DNA from 3 places in the Kitasatospora sp. NPDC057500 genome. Region 2 is predicted to be linked to each of the others. Evidence: riboswitches for the same ligand, from Rfam matches in the RefSeq annotation. Region 2 holds a riboswitch; each other region holds the start of a gene.
What was found. A riboswitch is a leader RNA that binds a small molecule or an ion and turns the genes downstream of it on or off. The one in region 2 is predicted to bind thiamine pyrophosphate.
Positions count from the first base shown of each region.

Region 1 (6,062 bases), on a different contig from region 2:
ACCGGCGCGGCTTCTGGGAGGAGCGCGGCTACCACAACCGGGCCGACCCGTGGCGCGAGCAGCGCTACTCCCACCAGGAGGAGCCCGGCGACGGCCCGCTGCGGTAGCGGGCGCCCCGGGCCTACAGGAACGGGAAGTTGACCGTCACCACGGTGCGCTGCGGGCGCCGCTCGCCCGCCGCCGGGGACTGGCCGGTCACCTTGCCGGTGCCGAACAGGTTGACCCCGCTGCTCTGCATGGCGAACCCGGCCGCCTGGAGCGCCTTCTCCGCGGCCTCCTTGGACATCCCGGTGACGTCCGGCACCGGCACCATGCCCTTGCTGACCACCAGCGCCACCGGCGTGTTCTCCGGCACCTGCTGCCCGGCCGCCGGCGAACTGCTGATCACCGCGCCCTCGGCGACGCTGTCGCTGTACGTCTCGGTCACCGTGCCGGCCGTCAGCTGCGCCCCGGTCAGCGTCGAGGAGGCCTGGGCGGACGGGCGGCCGACCACGTCGGGGACGGCGATCCGCTTGGGCCCGCGCGAGACGGTGAGGGTGACGGCGTCGCTCTTCCTGGTCCGGGTGCCGACCCCGGGGTCGGCCGCCATCACCTGGCCGACCGGGACGGACTCGCTGTACACCTCGGAGACCTTGCCGTGCATGCCGGCCGCGTCCAGGATGCGCTCCGCCTCGGTCCGGTTCTTGCCGAGCACGCCCGGCACCGTGCCGTACACCGCGCCGGAGATCGCGTACGTCGCCCCGCCGACCAGCAGGGCCACGGCGGTGACGACGGCCGTCCAGATCAGCGGCCCGCGCGGCAGCCGGCGCCCGGTGGAGCGGGGGCGCCGCCGCGCGGCGCGCACCGGGGCCGGCTCGTCGTACGGGCGCGGCTCGGTGAGCAGCTGGTCCATCACGTCCGGCGGCACGTCCAGCACGCTGGTGCGCTCGACCGGGGGCGCCGGCGGCAGCACCGGGGTGAGCACCGCGGTGGCCTCGCCGGTGGGGTGGCGCGGGCTGGGGCGGGTGGAGGCGGGCGGCTCGGCGTCCAGCTGGGCCGGGGTGAGCCCGCGGCGGACCCGCTGGAGGGCGGCGAGCAGCTCGACCGCGTCGTGCGGGCGGTGCGCGCGGTCCCGGGCGCAGGCGCCCGCCACTATGGCGTCCAGCGCGGGCGCCACGCCGGGCACGGCGGCGGACGGCGCCGGGACGTCCTCGTGTAGATGGCGGTACATCACCTGGACGGGGTTCTCGCCGGTGTGCGGACGGGAGCCGGTGAGCATCTCGTACAGCAGGATGCCGGCCGCGTAGACGTCCACCCGCTGGTCGGTCTCGGCGCCCGGGCGGATCTGCTCGGGCGCCAGGTAGGAGACGGTGCCGAGCACGGTGCCGGCGGTCGCGGTGGTGGACGTGGTGGCGCCGTCGGCGGCGTTCAGCACCCGGACCAGGCCGAAGTCGGCCACCTTGACCAGGCCGTCGTCGGTGATCAGCACGTTCTCGGGCTTGACGTCGCGGTGCACCAGCCCGGCCCGGTGGGCGGCGCCGAGGGCGGCGAGGACCGGTTCCAGGATGTCCAGGGCGGCCCGGATGGAGAGCGCGCCGCGGTCGCGCAGCAGGTCGCGCAGGGTGCCGCCGGGCACGTACTCCATGGCGAGGAAGACGTGCGCGCCGTCGGCGCTCTGGTCGAAGACGTTGACCACGTTGGGGTGGGCGAGCCGGGCGACGGCCTTGGCCTCGCGGATGAAGCGGGTGGTGAACGCGGTGTCGCCGGCCAGCGAGGGGTGCATCACCTTGAGCGCCACGATCCGGTCGAGGCGGGTGTCGGTGCCCTGGTAGACGGTGGACATCCCGCCGGCCGCGATCCGCCGCTCGACCCGGTACCGGCCGTCGAGCAGGGTACCGATCAGGGGGTCGCGCAATGCCATGTCCACCCGGCGAGTCTAGGGCGTGGCGGTTCGCCGGCCCCGGGGGACACCGCCCCCGGGGCCGCTCTGTGCCCGGTTTGTGACACCGGGAGGACGGTCGGACGAGCTGTCCGGCCCGCCCCCGGAGCTAGAAGGCCGGATGCTCGCGGGTGTCCAGGTCGGCGCGGCCGGCCATGGCGGAGGAGGCCTCGGCGTGGAAGCGGCGCGGGATCCGGCCGGCCCGGTGGGCGAGCCGGCCGGCCTCGGCGGCGTGCCGCATCGCGTCGGCCATCAGCACCGGGTCCTGGGCGCGGGTGACGGCGGAGGCCAGCATCACCGCGGCGCAGCCCAGCTCCATCGCCAGCGCGACGTCCGAGGCGGTGCCGGCGCCGGCGTCCAGGATCACCGGGACGCCCGCGCCCTCCACGATCAGCTGGAAGTTGTGCGGGTTGCGGATGCCGAGGCCGGATCCGATCGGCGAGCCCAGCGGCATGATCGCCGCGCAGCCGACGTCCTCCAGCTTGCGGGCCAGCACCGGGTCGTCGTTGGTGTAGGGCAGCACCGTGAAGCCGTCGTCGACCAGCGTCTCGGCGGCGTCCAGCAGCTCGATCGGGTCGGGCAGCAGGGTCCGCTCGTCGGCGATCACCTCCAGCTTCACCCAGTCGGTGCCGAGCGCTTCGCGGGCCAGCCGGGCGGTGAGCACGGCCTCGCCGGCGGTGAAGCAGCCGGCGGTGTTGGGCAGCACCCGGATGCCGTTGCGGGTCAGCACGTCGAGCACCGAGCCCTGGGTGGCGGTGTTCACCCGGCGCATCGCCACCGTGGTCAGCTCGGTGCCGGACACCCGGAGCGCCTGCTCCAGGACCTCCAGGCTGGGGGCGCCGCCGGTGCCCATGATCAGCCGGGAGGAGAAGGACGTCCCGGCGATGGTGAGAAGGTCGTCGGCCATCGGTCAGCCTCCCTGGACGGCGGTGAGGATCTCGATCCGGTCGCCCGCCGACAGCGGCGTGCGCGGCCACTCGGCGCGCGGCACCACGGCCTCGTTCAGGGCGGCGGCGACGCCGGAGTGCGCTTGGCTGAGGGTGGCGACCACCTCGGCCAGGGTGGTCGAGGCGGGTACCTCGCGGGGCTCGCCGTTGACGCTCAGGGGGATGTCGCTGGTGCGGGGGCTCATGCCGGGACCTTCGTGAATCGGGTGGGGGAGAACGGGCGGGCGAGCTCCGGCAGGTCGCCGGTGGCCAGGTACTCGGCCACCAGGTCGCCGGTGACGGGGGTCAGCAGCACGCCGTTGCGGTAGTGGCCGGTGGCGGCGACCAGGCCGGGCAGCGCGGTCGGGCCGAGCAGCGGCGCGTTGTCCGGCGAGCCGGGGCGCAGCCCGGCGCCGGTCTCCACCAGCGGCAGCTCGGTGATGCCGGGGACCAGCTCGTGCGCGTCGCGCAGCAGCTCGTACACCCCGCCGGCGGTCACGGTGGTGTCGTAGCCCTGCTCCTCGGTGGTCGCGCCGACCACCAGCTCGCCGTTCTCGCGCGGCACCAGGTAGAGGTGGCCGCCGCGGACGACGGCGCGCACGTTGCGGGAGAGGAACGGCCGGTACGCCTCGGGCACCCGCAGCCGCAGCACCTGGCCCTTGACCGGGCGGATCGCCGGCAGCACGTCCGGGGGCAGGCCGGGCAGCAGGTGACTGCGCGCTCCGGCGGCGAGCACCACCTGGTCGGCGGTGGCGGTCTCCTCGGTGGCCAGCCGGACGCCGGTCGCCCGGTCGTGCTCGACCAGCAGCTCGGTGGCCTCGGTGCGGTGCACCACCACGCCGGCCCGTTCGCACGCGTGCAGCAGGGCCTCGGCCAGCCGGCGGCCGTCCACCTGGTGGTCGTCGGTGACGTGCAGGCCGCCGCGCACGCCGGGGGCGAGCATCGGCTCCAGCCGGCGGGCCTCGCGGCCGGTGAGCCACTGGGAGTCCAGGCCGAGCCGCTGGTGGAAGGCGTGCAGCTCGCGCAGTTCGGCGCGGTCGTCGGAGTCGAGGGCGACGGCGACGGTGCCGCACTGCCGGTAGCCGGTGCCGTGGCCGCCGCTCGCCTCGGTGAGTTCGGCGGCGAAGGCGGCGTACCGCTCGTTGGAGGCCATCCCGAGGCGCAGCAGCGGCTCCTCGCCGTACTGGAGTTCGGTGACCGGGGCGAGCATGCCCGCTGCGACGTCGGCGGCGCCGTGGCCCGGCCAGGCATCGATCAGGAGGACGCGCAGTCCGCGCTGGGCCGCCCGCCAGGCGACGACGAGTCCGATGATCCCACCGCCGATGACCAGCACCTCGGCGTGGGCGCCCCGTACCAGGCGTGTCAAGACTGTTCTCCCTTCGCCGGAATGACCCGGATCAGGTTCGGACGGTCGCAGGCCGTGCCAGCCCGCCTCTCAGCCCGGTCCGCCGGGCTCCCGCGATGGTGCCCCCACCTTAACTCCGGGGGGTGCGCCCCCTGAAGGCGCCTGCTGAGGGCCTAGGACCAGGGGACCGGGACCGGGCTCAGTACAGTGACGGGCGTGGCTGAGCTGAGCGGAACGGGACAGACGGATCGGGTGGTCGTGGTCGGCGCCGGGCTGGCCGGGGCGCAGTGCGCCGCGGTGCTGCGGCGCGACGGCTGGCAGGGGCGGATCACGCTGGTCGGCGAGGAGCCGCACGCGCCGTACGACCGGCCGCCGCTCTCCAAGGACGTCCTGCTCGGCAAGACCGACAACCCCGCCCTCGACCTCGACTTCGACCGGCTCGGCGTCGAACTGCTGACCGGCCGCCGCGCCACCGGCCTCACCCCCGGCGGCACCGGCGGCACGGCCGGCGTGCTGCACACCGACGCCGGGGACGAGCCGTACGACGCGCTGGTGATCGCCACCGGCGCCGAGCCGCGCGTCCTGCCCGGCGCCGAGCGCGCCCACCTGCTGCACACCCTGGACGACGCGCTCGCGCTGCGCGCGCTGCTGCGCCCCGGCCTGCGCCTGGTGCTGGTCGGCGCGGGCTGGATCGGCGCCGAGGTGGCCACCGCCGCCCGGGCGGCCGGCTGCGAGGTGACCGTCGTCGAGGCCGGCCCGGCGCCCGTCCCCGGGGCGCTGCCCGCCGAGGTCGGCCGGGCGATGGCCGCCTGGTACGCCGAGGCCGGCGTGGAACTGCGCTGCGGCACCGGCGTCACCGCCGTCGAACCGGGCGCGGTGCTGCTCGCCGACGGCTCGCACCTGCCCGCCGACGAGGTCGTGGTCGGCGTCGGCGCCCGCCCGGCGACCGGCTGGCTGGCCGGCACCGGGGTCGCCCTGGACGCCGTCGGCGCCGTCCTGGTCGACGAGCGGCTGCGCACCACCGTGCCCGGCGTCCTCGCCGCCGGCGACTGCGTCAGCTACCCCTCGGCGCGCTCCGCCACCCGGCTGACCGTCCAGCACTGGGACCACGCCCTGCAGTCCGGCGAGGCGGCGGCCGCCACCCTGCTCGGCACCGACGCGCCGCCGTACGACCCGGTGCAGTACTTCTGGTCCGAGCAGTTCGGGCGGATGGTGCAGTACGCCGGGCGGCACGGCGCGGGCGACGAGCTGCTGTGGCGCGGCTCGCCGGGCGGCGCCGGCTGGTCGGTGCTCTGGCTGCGCGACGGAGCGCTGCGCGCGCTGCTCGCGGTGGACCGGCCGCGCGACCTGACCCAGGGCCGGCGGCTGATCGAGCGCGGCGCCGTGCTCGACCCGGCCCGCGCCGCCGACCCGGAGGTCCCGCTGAAGTCGGCGCTCGCTGCCCGGTAGCGGCGGGCGGCGGCCCCGGTTGGTGCGCGGCGGGCCGCCGAGGTGGCAGTCTGGTGCTTGTGAGTGAGATCGAAGCCAAGATTGAAGCCCTGGTCCCCGCGTGGCTGTACCTCCCCGACATCTCCGAGAAGTGGGGTTTGGTGGTCACCGAGGTCCGCAACATGGTCAAGAAGGGTGACCTGATCGCCGTCCGCCGCGGTCCCAACAAGTCGCTCCAGGTCCCGGCGGCGTTCATCGACGAGACCGGCCCGGTGAAGCACCTGATCGGCACGCTGACGGTGCTGCGCGACAGCGGGTTCAGCGACGAGGAGATCCTCGAGTGGATGTTCAGCGAGGACCCGTCGCTGCCCGGCACCCCCGTCCAGGCGCTCTGGGAGAACCGGGCCACCGAGGTCAAGCGCCGCGCCCAGGCGATGGCGCTGTG
Region 1 is NZ_JBHVER010000124.1:10,994-17,055, forward strand. Features, by position in the region: gene ACFU74_RS24110 (molybdopterin-dependent oxidoreductase) at 1-107, shown strand, start outside; gene pknB (Stk1 family PASTA domain-containing Ser/Thr kinase) at 122-1,900, opposite strand; gene ACFU74_RS24120 (thiazole synthase) at 2,028-2,825, opposite strand; gene thiS (sulfur carrier protein ThiS) at 2,829-3,050, opposite strand; gene thiO (glycine oxidase ThiO) at 3,047-4,210, opposite strand; TPP riboswitch at 4,202-4,314, opposite strand; gene ACFU74_RS24135 (NAD(P)/FAD-dependent oxidoreductase) at 4,406-5,638, shown strand; gene ACFU74_RS24140 (Rv2175c family DNA-binding protein) at 5,698-6,062, shown strand, end outside; gene thiE (thiamine phosphate synthase) at 6,060-6,062, shown strand, end outside.
Region 1: it holds a riboswitch for thiamine pyrophosphate, as region 2 does, so the genes downstream of both, thiO (glycine oxidase ThiO) here and thiC (phosphomethylpyrimidine synthase ThiC) in region 2, are expected to answer to the same signal.

Region 2 (6,062 bases):
CCCGCCCCGCGGCCCCCCCCCCCCGCCCGCCCGGGGGGCCGCCGCTCCGGGACGCGAACGTCAGTCGGCCAGGGGCAGGTAGACCTTGTTGCCCTGGGCCTTGAACTCCTCGGACATGGCCTGCATGCCGGCCAGGGCCTCGGCGTCGTAGCCGGAGGCGACGGCGGTGGCGCCGTCGCCGTGCTCGTCGCGGATCTTCTGGGAGATCTTCATCGAGCAGAACTTCGGGCCGCACATCGAACAGAAGTGGGCGGTCTTGGCGGGTTCGGCGGGGAGGGTCTCGTCGTGGAACTCGCGGGCCGTCTCCGGGTCGAGGGCCAGGTTGAACTGGTCCTCCCAGCGGAACTCGAAGCGGGCGTCGGAGAGGGCGTCGTCCCAGGCCTGGGCGCCGGGGTGGCCCTTGGCGAGGTCGGCGGCGTGGGCGGCGATCTTGTAGGTGATGACGCCGGTCTTCACGTCGTCGCGGTTGGGCAGGCCCAGGTGCTCCTTGGGCGTGACGTAGCAGAGCATCGCGGTGCCCCACCAGGCGATCATCGCGGCGCCGATGCCCGAGGTGATGTGGTCGTAGCCGGGCGCGACGTCGGTGGTGAGCGGGCCCAGGGTGTAGAAGGGGGCCTCGTCGCAGATCTCCTTCTGGAGATCCATGTTCTCCTTGATCTTGTGCATCGGGACGTGGCCCGGGCCCTCGATCATCACCTGGACGTCCTTGGCGCGGGCGATCCGGCCCAGTTCGCCCAGTGTCTGAAGCTCGGCGAACTGCGCCTCGTCGTTGGCGTCGGCGATCGAGCCGGGGCGCAGGCCGTCACCGAGGGAGAAGGTGACGTCGTAGCTCGCGAGGATGTCGCAGAGCTCCTCGAAGTTGGTGTAGAGGAAGTTCTCCCGGTGGTGCGCCAGGCACCAGGCGGCCATGATCGAACCGCCGCGCGAGACGATGCCGGTCTTGCGGCGGGCGGTCAGCGGCACGTAGCGCAGCAGCACGCCGGCGTGCACCGTCATGTAGTCGACGCCCTGCTCGCACTGCTCGATGATCGTGTCGCGGTAGACGTCCCAGCTCAGCTCCTCGGCCTTGCCGTCGACCTTCTCCAGCGCCTGGTAGAGCGGCACGGTGCCGATCGGCACGGGGGAGTTGCGCAGGATCCACTCGCGGGTGGTGTGGATGTTGCGGCCGGTGGAGAGGTCCATGACGGTGTCGGCGCCCCAGCGGGTGGCCCAGGTCATCTTCTCCACCTCCTCCTCGATCGAGGAGGTGACGGCGGAGTTGCCGATGTTGGCGTTGATCTTCACCAGGAAGTTGGTGCCGATGATCGCCGGCTCGACCTCGGGGTGGTTCACGTTGACCGGGATGACGGCCCGGCCGCGGGCGACCTCCTCGCGGACGAACTCCGGCTCCAGGCCCTCGCGCAGGGCGACGAACTCCATCTCGGGGGTCACGATGCCGCGCTTGGCGTAGCCGAGCTGGGTGACGGCGGCGCCGTCGCGGCCGCGCAGCGGGCGGCGCGGGCGGCCGGGGAAGACGGCGTCCAGGTTGCGCAGGTCGCCGCCGCGCGGCGCGGTGTGCCGGATGCCGTCGTCCTCGGGGCGCGCCTCGCGGCCGTCGTACTCCTCGACGTCGCCGCGCAGGCGGATCCAGGCGTCGCGCAGGGCGGGCAGGCCGCGCCGCACGTCCGGCTCGTAGTCCGGGTCGGTGTACGGCCCGGAGGTGTCGTACAGCGGGACGGTCCTGCCGTTGGTGAGCACGACCTCGCGGTACGGCACGCGCAGGTCGGGGCGGGACCCCTGGCGGTGGGCCTTGCGCCAGGCCGGGGTGGGGTAGCCGGTGCCCGCGCTGGTGACGGCGGTCCCGTTGCCGGACTGCGGGCGGGCAGACTGCGGCTGTGCCTCAAAGGTGGTCATCGGACCTCAAACTCCCTACGCCGGCATTACCCGGTCAGGTTCCTGCGGTCGACGCAGCCTCCGGTCCGTCCGTCGACGTCCCGTTCAGCGCCCTCTCAGCCCGGTGCTCCGAGCTCCCGCGTCCGCAGGCGGTGTTGCCCGCGCATGACGTCCAACACCGTAGCGAGCCGATCGCCGGAGGTCCAGAGGGGGTCCTGGAGGGGGAACGCCGAGGTCCGGACGGTGAACGGGGGACGGGAGGCCTCCTCTGCGGGCAGACTGGCCCCGTAGTCGACGAGTCGAGGAGGCCGGCGTGGTCGGGAGCACGGGGCGGGTCACCGGGGCGGTTGGCGCGGGGCTGGTCGGCGAGGTGATGGTGCACGTTCCGGAGCGCCGGGGCACCGAGGCGTTCCTCGCCTACCTGGCCGTGCCGGGCGAGCGGCTGACGGTCGGGACGCCGGTGGTGGTGATCGAGTACCAGCCGCCGAGGACGGTGTACGTGGCGCCGATCGGCCCGTGACGCCCCGATGACCTTCCGGTGACGACCTTGTGACGGACCGTCATGTCACTTCCCTTTCCCCCGGATCGGCCCGGGCGGACAATCCGAATCGGCGCATCTCCAGCGCCGGAAGGGGGAGTTGAACCATGGGCTACATCGTCGCCGGGGCGGTCGCCGCGGCACTGGTCGTCGGGATCACGCTCTTCAAACTCATGTGGCGGGTGGCGGAGCCGAACGAGGCGCTGATCATCTCCGGTTCCCGGCACCGCACCGAGGGGGTCGGCGACGGTCTGGGATTCCGGATCGTCACCGGGCGCGGCACCCTCGTCACCCCCGGCCTGCAAGGGGTCCGGCGGCTCTCGCTGGACCTCAACGAGGCCGAGCTGAACGTCGAGTGCGTCACCACGCAGGGCATCCCGGTGCGGGTGAAGGGCGTGGTGATCTTCAAGGTCGGCGACGACGAGGTGTCGATCGCCAACGCCGCCCGCCGCTTCCTGGACCAGCAGAAGCTGATCAGCCAGCGCGTCCACAACGTCTTCGCCGGCCACCTGCGCTCGATCGTCGGCGGGCTCACCGTCGAGGACATGATCCGCGACCGCGAACGGCTCACCGGCGAGACCAGGGCCGCCTCCGGGCTGGAGATGGAGAAGCTCGGGCTGATCATCGACACCCTGCAGATCCAGGAGATCATCGACCCGACCGGCTACATCAAGAACCTCGCCATCCCGCACGCCGCCGCCGTCCAGCGGGACGCCCGGATCGCCCAGGCCGAGGCGGACCGGCTGGCCACCGAGGCCGAGCAGGAGGCCGCCGCCCGCAAGGCCGAGGCGACCCGCAACAGCGAGATCCAGCAGTCCTCGTACCAGGCCGAGATGGACACCGCCACCGCCCGCGCCCGGCAGGCCGGGCCGCTCGCGGACGCCGCCGCCCGGCAGGAGGTGGTGGTCCAGGAGACCCGGGTCGCCGAACTGGAGGCCCGGCGCAAGGAGCAGCAGCTCCAGATCGACGTGCGCAAGCCCGCCGACGCCCGCGCGTACGACACCCGCACCAGCGCCGAGGCCGCCCGCGACGCCCGGATCTCCGCCGCGCAGGCGCAGGCCCGGGAGACCGAGCTGGCGGCGGCGGCCGAGGCGAGCCGGGTGCGGGTCGCGGCCGAGGCGGACGCCGAGGCCACCCGGCTGCGCGGTCTGGCACAGGCCGAGGCGACCACGGCGACCGGGCAGGCGGAGGCGTCCGCGGCCGAGGCGCGCGGTCTGGCGGACGCCTCGGCCGCCCGGGCGATCGGGCTGGCCAGGGCCGAGGGCATCAAGGCGCGGGCCACCGCCCTGTCCGAGAACCAGGACGCGGTGGTCGCCCAGGAGTTGGCCGAGCAGTGGCCGCAGATCGTGCGGGCCGCCGCGGAGTCCTTCGGCAACGTCGAGCACATGGTGCTGCTCAACGGGGCCGACGGCATGGGCGAGTTGTTCGCCAAGGCGCTCGCGATGGGCGGCACCGGGCTCGGACTGGCCCGCCGGCTGCTGTCCACGGTCGGCCCGGACGGCGCCGCCCCGGCGGCCGCGGTCCCGGCACCGACGGCGGTGGAGACGGTCCCGCTGGACGCGGTACCGGCGGACGCCGTGCCGGTCGACGCCCTGCCCGCGAACTTCGCCGGCCCGGCCTCCGAGCAGGGCTGACCCGCTCTGGGTAGCCCGGCTGCGGCCGCCTGAGTACCCGTACTCAGGCGGCCGCGGCCGGGCGCACCGGACGATGGGCACATGCATCCAGCAGCCACCGCACGGATCGGCATCACCGCCGTCGGCTCCCAGCTCCCCGACCGTCGGCTGACCTCCCGGCAGCTCCAGGACGAGATTACCGCCGGCGGCCGACTGCGCCTGCCGGAGCGGACCTTCGAGAAGGCCACCGGCATCGTCACCCGGCACTTCGCCGCCGACGACGAGTACGCCTCCACGCTGGCCGTGGCCGCCGCCAGGCGCGCCCTGGACGCCCGCGGCCTGCACCCGCTCGACATCGACCTGCTGCTCTTCGCCTCCGCCACCCGGGACGTCGCCGAGCCCGCGACCGCCCATCTGGTGCAGGACGAACTCGGCTCCCGTGCCCACGCGTTCGACGTCAGCAACGCCTGCAACAGCTTCCTCAACGGGATCGACCTGGCCCGCGCGATGATCCTGGCCGGCCGGGCCCGGCGTGCCCTGGTGGTCACCGGCGAGACGCCCAGCCGGGCGATGCGCCGCGACCCGAGCGGCGCGGAGCAGTTCCGCGAGGGCTTCGCCGGCTACACCTTCGGCGACGCGGGCGCCGCCGTGGTCGTCGAGGCCGTACGGCGCGGCGGCATCCTCGACGTGGAGACCGAGACCGCCTCCGAGCACTGGCGGACCGGCGGCATCCCGGGCGGCGGATCGCGCCACCCGCGCGGCGACGAGTACAGCTACTTCCGGGGCGGCGGCACGGAGTTGCGCGAGGTCTTCGAGAAGACCGGCCGGCACGTCCTGACCCGGGTGGCGGCCCGCACCGGCTTCGGCTGGGACGACTACGCCCGGGTGCTGGTGCACCAGGTGACCGTCCCCTACCTGGAGCGGTTCGTCGAGGTCACCGGGGTCCCGGAGGAGAAGCTGGTGGTCACCGTGCCGGAGGTGGGCAATGTCGCCAGTGCCACGATAGGACTCCAACTCGATCGAATACACGGGGCGTTGGCGCCCGGTGACAAGGTGCTGATGGTCGGCCTCGGCGGCGGCGTCAGCCTGATGACGATGGTCTGGGAGGCGTCTTGACCGGGCTCTGGGTGATCGTCCCCGCCTACCAGGAGGAGGCCAGGATCACCGGCACCCTGAACGCCCTCGCCGCCCAGCGGGACCGGGGCTTCACCCTGCTGGTCGCCGACAACGGCTCCACCGACGGCACCGTGGACGCGGTCCGCGCCTTCGCCGCCCGGGCGCCGTTCCCGGTCGAGGTGCTGGTCGAACCGGAGAAGGGCGTCGGTTCCGCGGTCGACACCGCCTTCCGGCACGCCATCGCGCACGGCGCCGCCCTGCTCGCCCGCACCGACGCCGACTGCCTGCCCGAACCCGGCTGGACCGCCGCCGCCCGGGCCGCGCTGCTCGACGGCGGCGGGCTGGTCTGCGGCCGGGTCACCGCCCGCCGCGACGAGCACGGGCCCGCCGGGCGCGCCGTCTTCCTGACGCTGGTCGCGCTCGGCGCGTTCTTCGGCCGGATCCGGCCCGCGCACCGGCGCCGGCACGGCTACCTCACCCCGTACCGGATGCACGCGGGCAACAACATGGCGATCACCGCCGAGCTGTACCAGGCGGTCGGCGGCATGCCGCGCCGCCCCTCGCCGACCGACCGGATGTTCATCAACCGGATCCGCCGGCACACCACCGCCATCGTCCACCGCCGCGACATGGTGGTGCAGAACTCCACCCGGCGGATCCGCGCCTACGGGGTGGTGGGCACCGCCCGCTGGTACCTGGAGCGCGGCGCCGGCCCCCGCGCCGTCGACGTCCGCTGACCCCCCGCCGCCGACCCCCGCCGAATCCCGAGGACCGCTCGTGCTCGACCGGCTCGCCCACGCCCTGCGCACCGACCACCCCGAACGCCCCGCCGTCCTGCGCCACACCCGGCTCGGCAGCACCCGGGTGCGGATCCGCCGCGGCGAACTCGCCGCCCTCGCCGACAACTACGCCGTCGCCCTGCG
Region 2 is NZ_JBHVER010000289.1:77-6,138, forward strand. Features, by position in the region: gene thiC (phosphomethylpyrimidine synthase ThiC) at 61-1,893, opposite strand; TPP riboswitch at 1,889-2,023, opposite strand; gene ACFU74_RS34610 (hypothetical protein) at 2,186-2,392, shown strand; gene ACFU74_RS34615 (SPFH domain-containing protein) at 2,518-4,044, shown strand; gene ACFU74_RS34620 (3-oxoacyl-ACP synthase III family protein) at 4,126-5,139, shown strand; gene ACFU74_RS34625 (glycosyltransferase family A protein) at 5,136-5,876, shown strand; gene ACFU74_RS34630 (class I adenylate-forming enzyme family protein) at 5,917-6,062, shown strand, end outside.

Region 3 (6,062 bases), on a different contig from region 2:
GCCTCCTCCTCCGGGCACTCCAGGTAGAGCTCGCGGGCGTACCCCGTCGAGCGGTAGCCGTTCTCGTCGATGAAGCGCGCCAGTGCCTGGGTGGCGCCCAGGGAGGCGTCCATCGAGCCGCGGTGCACCACGGTCGCCGCCTCCTCGACGGCCGGCAGGTCGACCACCGCGAAGCCGTGCTCCCCGGCCGGGTCGACCGTGGCGGGGATCGGCACGGCCACCCGGATCAGCACCGAGCCGTCGCCGTCCCCGGTGTCCTCGTAGCGGGCGACGGACGGCCCGGCGTGGCCGATGCCGGCCGCCGCCAGCCGGCCGCAGAGCTCGTCGAACAGCGGGCCGATCACCGGCCCGATGTCCTGCGGCTCGTAGCCCGCCGCGACCCCGGTCAGCTCGGCCACCCGCACCGCAGGCACCCGCTTCACCACGACATCGTGCGTGGACATGGTCCCCTCGCTCTCGATCGTCCGGAGCCTCGCCTCCACCCGGGCCAGCCGTTCGGCGTCCGCGGCCATGGCCGCGGCGAGCTCGGCCCGCCGCAGCCGCAGCATCCCGCGCAGCTCGGCCGTGTCCACCTCCTCGTCCAGGACGGCCCGCACCTGGTGCAGCGTGAAGCCGAGGTCCTTGAGGGCGATGACCCGGTTGAGCCGGGCCAGTTGGGCCGCCTCGTAGCAGCGGTAGCCGCTGGCCGGGTCGACCCGGGCCGGCCGGAGCAGCCCGAGGGCGTCGTAGTGGCGCAGCATCCGGACCGACACCCGGCCGTGCTTGGCGAAGTCTCCGATGTTCAACATGGTTCCTCCAGTGCAGACCCTCACACGGTGTCACGGTCAAGCACCGGCTTCGCCACCCCCGTCCGTCACGTCAGTCCGTCACGTCGAACCCCCTCCGCTGCCCCAGCACCTGGAGGCTGCGCTGGCCGGGGATGCCGTTGGCGTCCTCGCCGGAGTAGCCGAGGCTGCGCTGGAAGGCGGCGTACGCCTGCACGGAGCGGGTGCCGAGCGAGCCGTCCACCCAGCGCTGCTCCAGGAACCCCTCGTCCGCCAGGGCCTGTTCGACGATCCGCACCTCGCCGCCGTGGGTCTGGTGGCCCTGCTCGGCCCCCGGGTCGGTGCGTGCCGCCGCGACCACGTGGGCGAGCGAGACCCGCCGCGGCGAGGGCAGCCGGCCCAGCAGCCGGCGCAGCGAGTCCTCGCCCGGCACGCCGTCGGCGTCCGGTCCCGAGTACCCCAGGGCGTGCTGGAAGTCCTGGTAGTTGAGGGTGTCGGCGTCCCGCCAGTCCTCGTCGGGCCCGGACCGGTAGTGCCGGCCGAAGCCCTGCCGGACCAGCGCCTCGCCGACCTCCCTGACCTGCGGCCCGTGCGCGCCGTAGCCGTACTCCAGGCCGTTGACGGTCACCCGGTAGCGGGCGGGCCCGGACCCGCCCTGCGGCGGGGGCAGCGGCGCCCCGCCGGCCACCGCGACGATGCCGGGCATCACGACCTCGCGGAACTGCCGGACGCGGACGTCCCCCGGGCAGGCCGTCCCGCCGTTCGACCACTCGGGGAACATCCGGTGCACCCCGAAGCCGGGCCCGTCCCACGCCGGGCAGATCCGCAGCGGAATGCCGTGCCGCCGGTGCAGCCACACCCCGAGCGCGACGAGCGCGTTGACCTGCGCGTTCGTCCACGGATCGGTGCTCCGGTCGTCACTGGCCGTCTCCACGCTCACCGCACCGGTTCCGTCCGCCCTGCGGTTGGCGTGCATGTTGGCGTCGGCCCGGGTCTCGGTACCGATGAACTGCCCCACGGAGCCGTCGTACCCGACCCCGAAGTGGGACTCCAGATTGGTGGAGTCCCTCCAGTACTCGTACATCCGCCGCGGCGTCCACGGCGCCGCCACACTGTGGAAGATCACCTGCGTCGGCGTGATCGCCGGCTGTTCGTCCGACTCGGGCTGGAGCTCCATCTTCTCCGCACCGGGGTACCAGGCCATCCGTCTCTCCTCGCCAGGCCCAGGGCAGTTCGCCCCTTACGCCCGGATAGACGGACCCCACACCCCCACACGCGGACACACCCGCCCCAAACCCCCCGTTCAGGTGAATACGACCCCCTCCCCACCCCACCCCGAACAGCACGAAGGCGGGTGCCGACCTCAGTCGGCACCCGCCTTGAGCAGGTGGTTCTTCTCCTACCGGCGGAGAGCGTGGGATTCGAACCCACGGTACGGGGTCACCGCACGACAGTTTTCAAGACTGTTCCCTTAGGCCGCTCGGGCAGCTCTCCAGGCGGAGGTCAGCCTAACGGGTCCGGCGGGGTTCGGTGCACCGGGTTTCCGGGGCGGGGTGGGGGTCAGTTGTCTCCGACGCGCTCGCTGAGGGTGACCTTGGTGGTGGCGGTCTGGCCGTTGCGGGTGTACTCGACGTCGACGGTCTCGCCGGGCTTGTGCGTCCAGATCTTGCTGACCAGGGCCGGGCCGTTCTCGATCGGGCTGCCGCCGAGCTTGGTGATGACGTCGCCGGGCTTGAGGCCGGCCTTGTCGGCGGCGCCGCCGGGGGTGACGGCCGGCTGGCCCTGGATGTCGCGGGTCTGGATCTGCGCGCCGTCGCCCTTGTAGTCGTCGTTGCGCAGGACGTCGAGCTTGGCGTAGACCGGCTTGCCGGTCTTGATCAGGGTGTCGGCGACCCACTTGGCCTGGTTGATCGGGATCGCGAAGCCGAGGCCGATGGAGCCGGCCCGGCCGTTGCTGGAGGCGTTGGACTGGATCGCCGAGTTGATGCCGATCACGCCGCCGCCGGAGTCGAGCAGCGGGCCGCCGGAGTTGCCGGGGTTGATGGAGGCGTCGGTCTGCAGGGCGTTCATGTACGAGGACTGCGCGCCGGTCTCGTCGCCGGAGGCGACCGGGCGGTCCTTGGCGCTGATGATGCCGGTGGTGACGGTGGACTCCAGGCCGTACGGCGCGCCGATGGCGATGGTGGAGTCGCCGACGTTCACCTTGTCGGAGTCGGCCAGCGGCAGCGGCGTCAGCTTGTCCTTGGGCGGGTTGTCGAGCCTGATGACGGCGACGTCGTAGCCCTCGGCGCGGCCCAGCACGGAGGCCGGGTAGGAGGACCCGTCGGCGAACTTGACGGTCAGTTTGCCGCCGCTGGAGGCGGCGGGCGCGACCACGTGGTTGTTGGTGAGGATGTGGCCCTCGGTGTCGAAGACGAAGCCGGTGCCGGTGCCGGACTCGCCGTTGCCCTGGGCCTTGATGGTGACGACGCTGGGCAGCGCCTTCTGCGCGATGCCGGCGACCGAACCCGGGGCGGCCTCGTTCTTCTGGGAGTTGTTGGCCTGGACCGTGGTGGAGGTTCGGCCGGCCTTGGCGCTGACGGTCCTGTCGTCGCGGTCGGCGATGGCCACGCCGACCGCGCCGCCGGCCACGCCGGCCACCAGGGCGACGGCCGTGACCAGGGCGATCAGACCGCCGCGCTTCTTGCGCGGGCCGCCGGGGACCGGCGCGCCGGGGTACTCGCCCGGGTAGCCGAGCGGGCCGCCGGGACCACCGGGGCCCCCGGGCGCGCCGGGGGTGATGTCGTGCGGGGCGCCCCAGCCGCCGAGCGGCTGCCCGGCGCCGAACGGGTGGTGGTGCCGGCCGGTGGCACCCGGGCCCTGCGGGGCGCCGGGCGCGGCGAACGGGTCGTGCGCGGCGAAGGGGTCGTGCGCGGCGAGCGCCGGGGGAACCGGCGTACCCGGGGCCGGGGTCGCGTACGGGTTGCCGCCGTGCGGGGCGGCGACGGGCGCCGCCGGGGCGACCGGGGCCGCGGGCGCGGCGGGCGGCAGGACCGGCGGCGGGGCGTCGAGGTACCCGGTCTCGGCGGCCGGGGCGGGCGCCGGGGCGGCGGCCGGCTCCGGGGCGGCGACCTTGCTGAACGCCAGCGTGGGGGTGAACCCGCCGGAGCCCGCCTCGGCGGCCGGCTGGGCGGAGGACGGCCGGTCGGCCGCAGGCTGCTGCGCCGGACCGTCAGAAGCGGAACCCACCGCCCCCTGGCCGCCGGAGGGCTGCTCCCCCTGCGACCCGGTGGGCCCAACCTCGCGCTCGGTGCTCACGGACGACCTCCATAGCTGACAGGACCAACAACCATAGTTTTTCGCACACCCGATTCGATTGCCGTAAGGACCCTTCTGAAGAACTCATAAGAATCCTTAGCCGGGCCCGACGACCGCCGCAGCGCCGTGCGCGACCCCTCCCGCCTTGGCGTTCTCCCCGTCGCCGACTAGCCTGTCGCTCCGAACTGACACGCGGGAGCTTGGACCCACCAGGCTGAGAGTGCGCCGGTCGACCGTACGCCACGGAGTCCCGTGGACGGCCGTCGAGGGGGCGCAGACCGCCGGAACCTGTCCGGGTAATGCCGGCGTAGGGAGAAATCGGCCATGCCGCCTGCTTCGCCATCCTCGTCCTCCGGCGCGCCCTCGTCCCCGGGCGTCCCCCCTCGGCAGGACGCCGCGGGCACCGCCGCCGGTTCCCACGGCGCGGCCACCGCCGTCCTGGAGCCCGCGGGCCGCACCGAGGCACCGCTGGTGCTGGACACCGAGCCGCCCCGCACGCTGCGCTTCCGCGACCACTTCGCGCTCTGGATGAACCTCGGCGTCTCGCTGATCGGCTTCACCACCGCCGCGACCGTGCTCGGCGCCAAGGGCAGCGAACTGTCGCTGGCCGCCGCCGTGACCGCGATCGTGGCCGGCACCGTGGTCGGCACCGCGATGCTCGGCGTGGCCGCGCTGATCGGCGCCCGGACCGGTGCGCCCGCCATGGCGAACCTGCGCGGGCTGTTCGGCACCCGGCTGTCCTACGTGCCGACGGTGCTCAACATCGTCCAGTGCGTCGGCTGGGGCGTCTACGAGCTGCTGACGATCGCGCTCGGCGCGCAGACCGTGGTCGGCACCGAGGGCTACCGCTGGGTCTTCGTCGTGCTGGCCGGTGCGCTGACCACCGCGCTGACCATCTGGCCGCTCGGCGCGATCGCGGTGCTGCGCCGCTTCGTCGCCGCGGCAGTGGCGGTCGCGATGGTCTACTTCACCGTCCAGCTCGGTCGGCACGGCGTCCCGGACCCGGGCGCGGGCAACTGGCACGGCTTCCTGCCGGCGACCGACGCGATGATCGCGGTGTCGATCTCCTTCGTGCCGCTCGCCGCCGACTACACCCGGCACTCGCGCACCCCGCGCGCGGCGTTCTGGGGCAGCTTCTCCGGCTACACGATCGCGCAGGTCTGGTGCTACGTGCTCGGGCTGATGGCGCTGCTCCAGGCGGACGGCGACCCGGAGCGGATCTTCGACTCGTTCCTCGGCGTCTGGGCCGGCTGGCTGTTCCTGCTGGTGCTGGTGCTGCGCGAGACCGACCAGTCCTTCGCCAACGTCTACTCGACCGCGATGTCGATCCACAACCTGCTGCCGAAGGTCGACCGCCGGGTGCTGACGGGCGGCACCGGTGCGCTGATCACCGTGCTCGCGCTGCAGATCACCGAGTTCACCGAGTCCTACTACGCCTTCCTGGGCCTGATCGGCTCGGTCTTCGTGCCGATGTTCGCGGTGCTCGCGGTCGACTACTTCCTCGGTGCCGGGCGGCGCGGCTGGAACCTCTCCGCCGACGCGCCGTCCCGCTGGCTGATGCTGCTGCCGTGGGCGCTGGGCTTCGCCACCTACCAGCTGATCGCGCCGACCGCGGTGGCCGGCTGGTGGACGGACCTCTGGACCTCCGCGCAGGAGGCGGTGCACTTCACCCCGCAGGAGTGGACCTCGGCCTCGCTGTTCGGCTTCCTGGTGCCGGCCCTGGCCACCTGGGCGCTCACCCCGCTCACCCGGGACCGGGCCGCCGCCGCGCGCTGACGCCCGCCCGGCCCCGGACGCGGAGGCGAAGACGGCCCCTCGGGTTGGGGCCGTCTTCGCCTCCGCGTCATGTCCGCGTCCTATCGTGTAGGGCGTGACCAGCCCCGATGTCTCGCCCGCGACGGCCCGCACCGCGCCGCCCGTCCAGGTGATCGCCCACCGCGGTTCCTCGTTCGCCCTGCCCGAGCACACCCTCGCCGCCTACCGCCGGGCGCTCGCCGAGGG
Region 3 is NZ_JBHVER010000158.1:4,129-10,190, reverse strand. Features, by position in the region: gene ACFU74_RS27355 (MerR family transcriptional regulator) at 1-788, opposite strand, end outside; gene ACFU74_RS27350 (peptidoglycan-binding protein) at 859-1,968, opposite strand; tRNA gene ACFU74_RS27345 (tRNA-Ser) at 2,171-2,258, opposite strand; gene ACFU74_RS27340 (S1C family serine protease) at 2,325-4,061, opposite strand; TPP riboswitch at 4,244-4,392, shown strand; gene ACFU74_RS27335 (purine-cytosine permease family protein) at 4,386-5,837, shown strand; gene ACFU74_RS27330 (glycerophosphodiester phosphodiesterase family protein) at 5,932-6,062, shown strand, end outside.
Region 3: it holds a riboswitch for thiamine pyrophosphate, as region 2 does, so the genes downstream of both, ACFU74_RS27335 (purine-cytosine permease family protein) here and thiC (phosphomethylpyrimidine synthase ThiC) in region 2, are expected to answer to the same signal.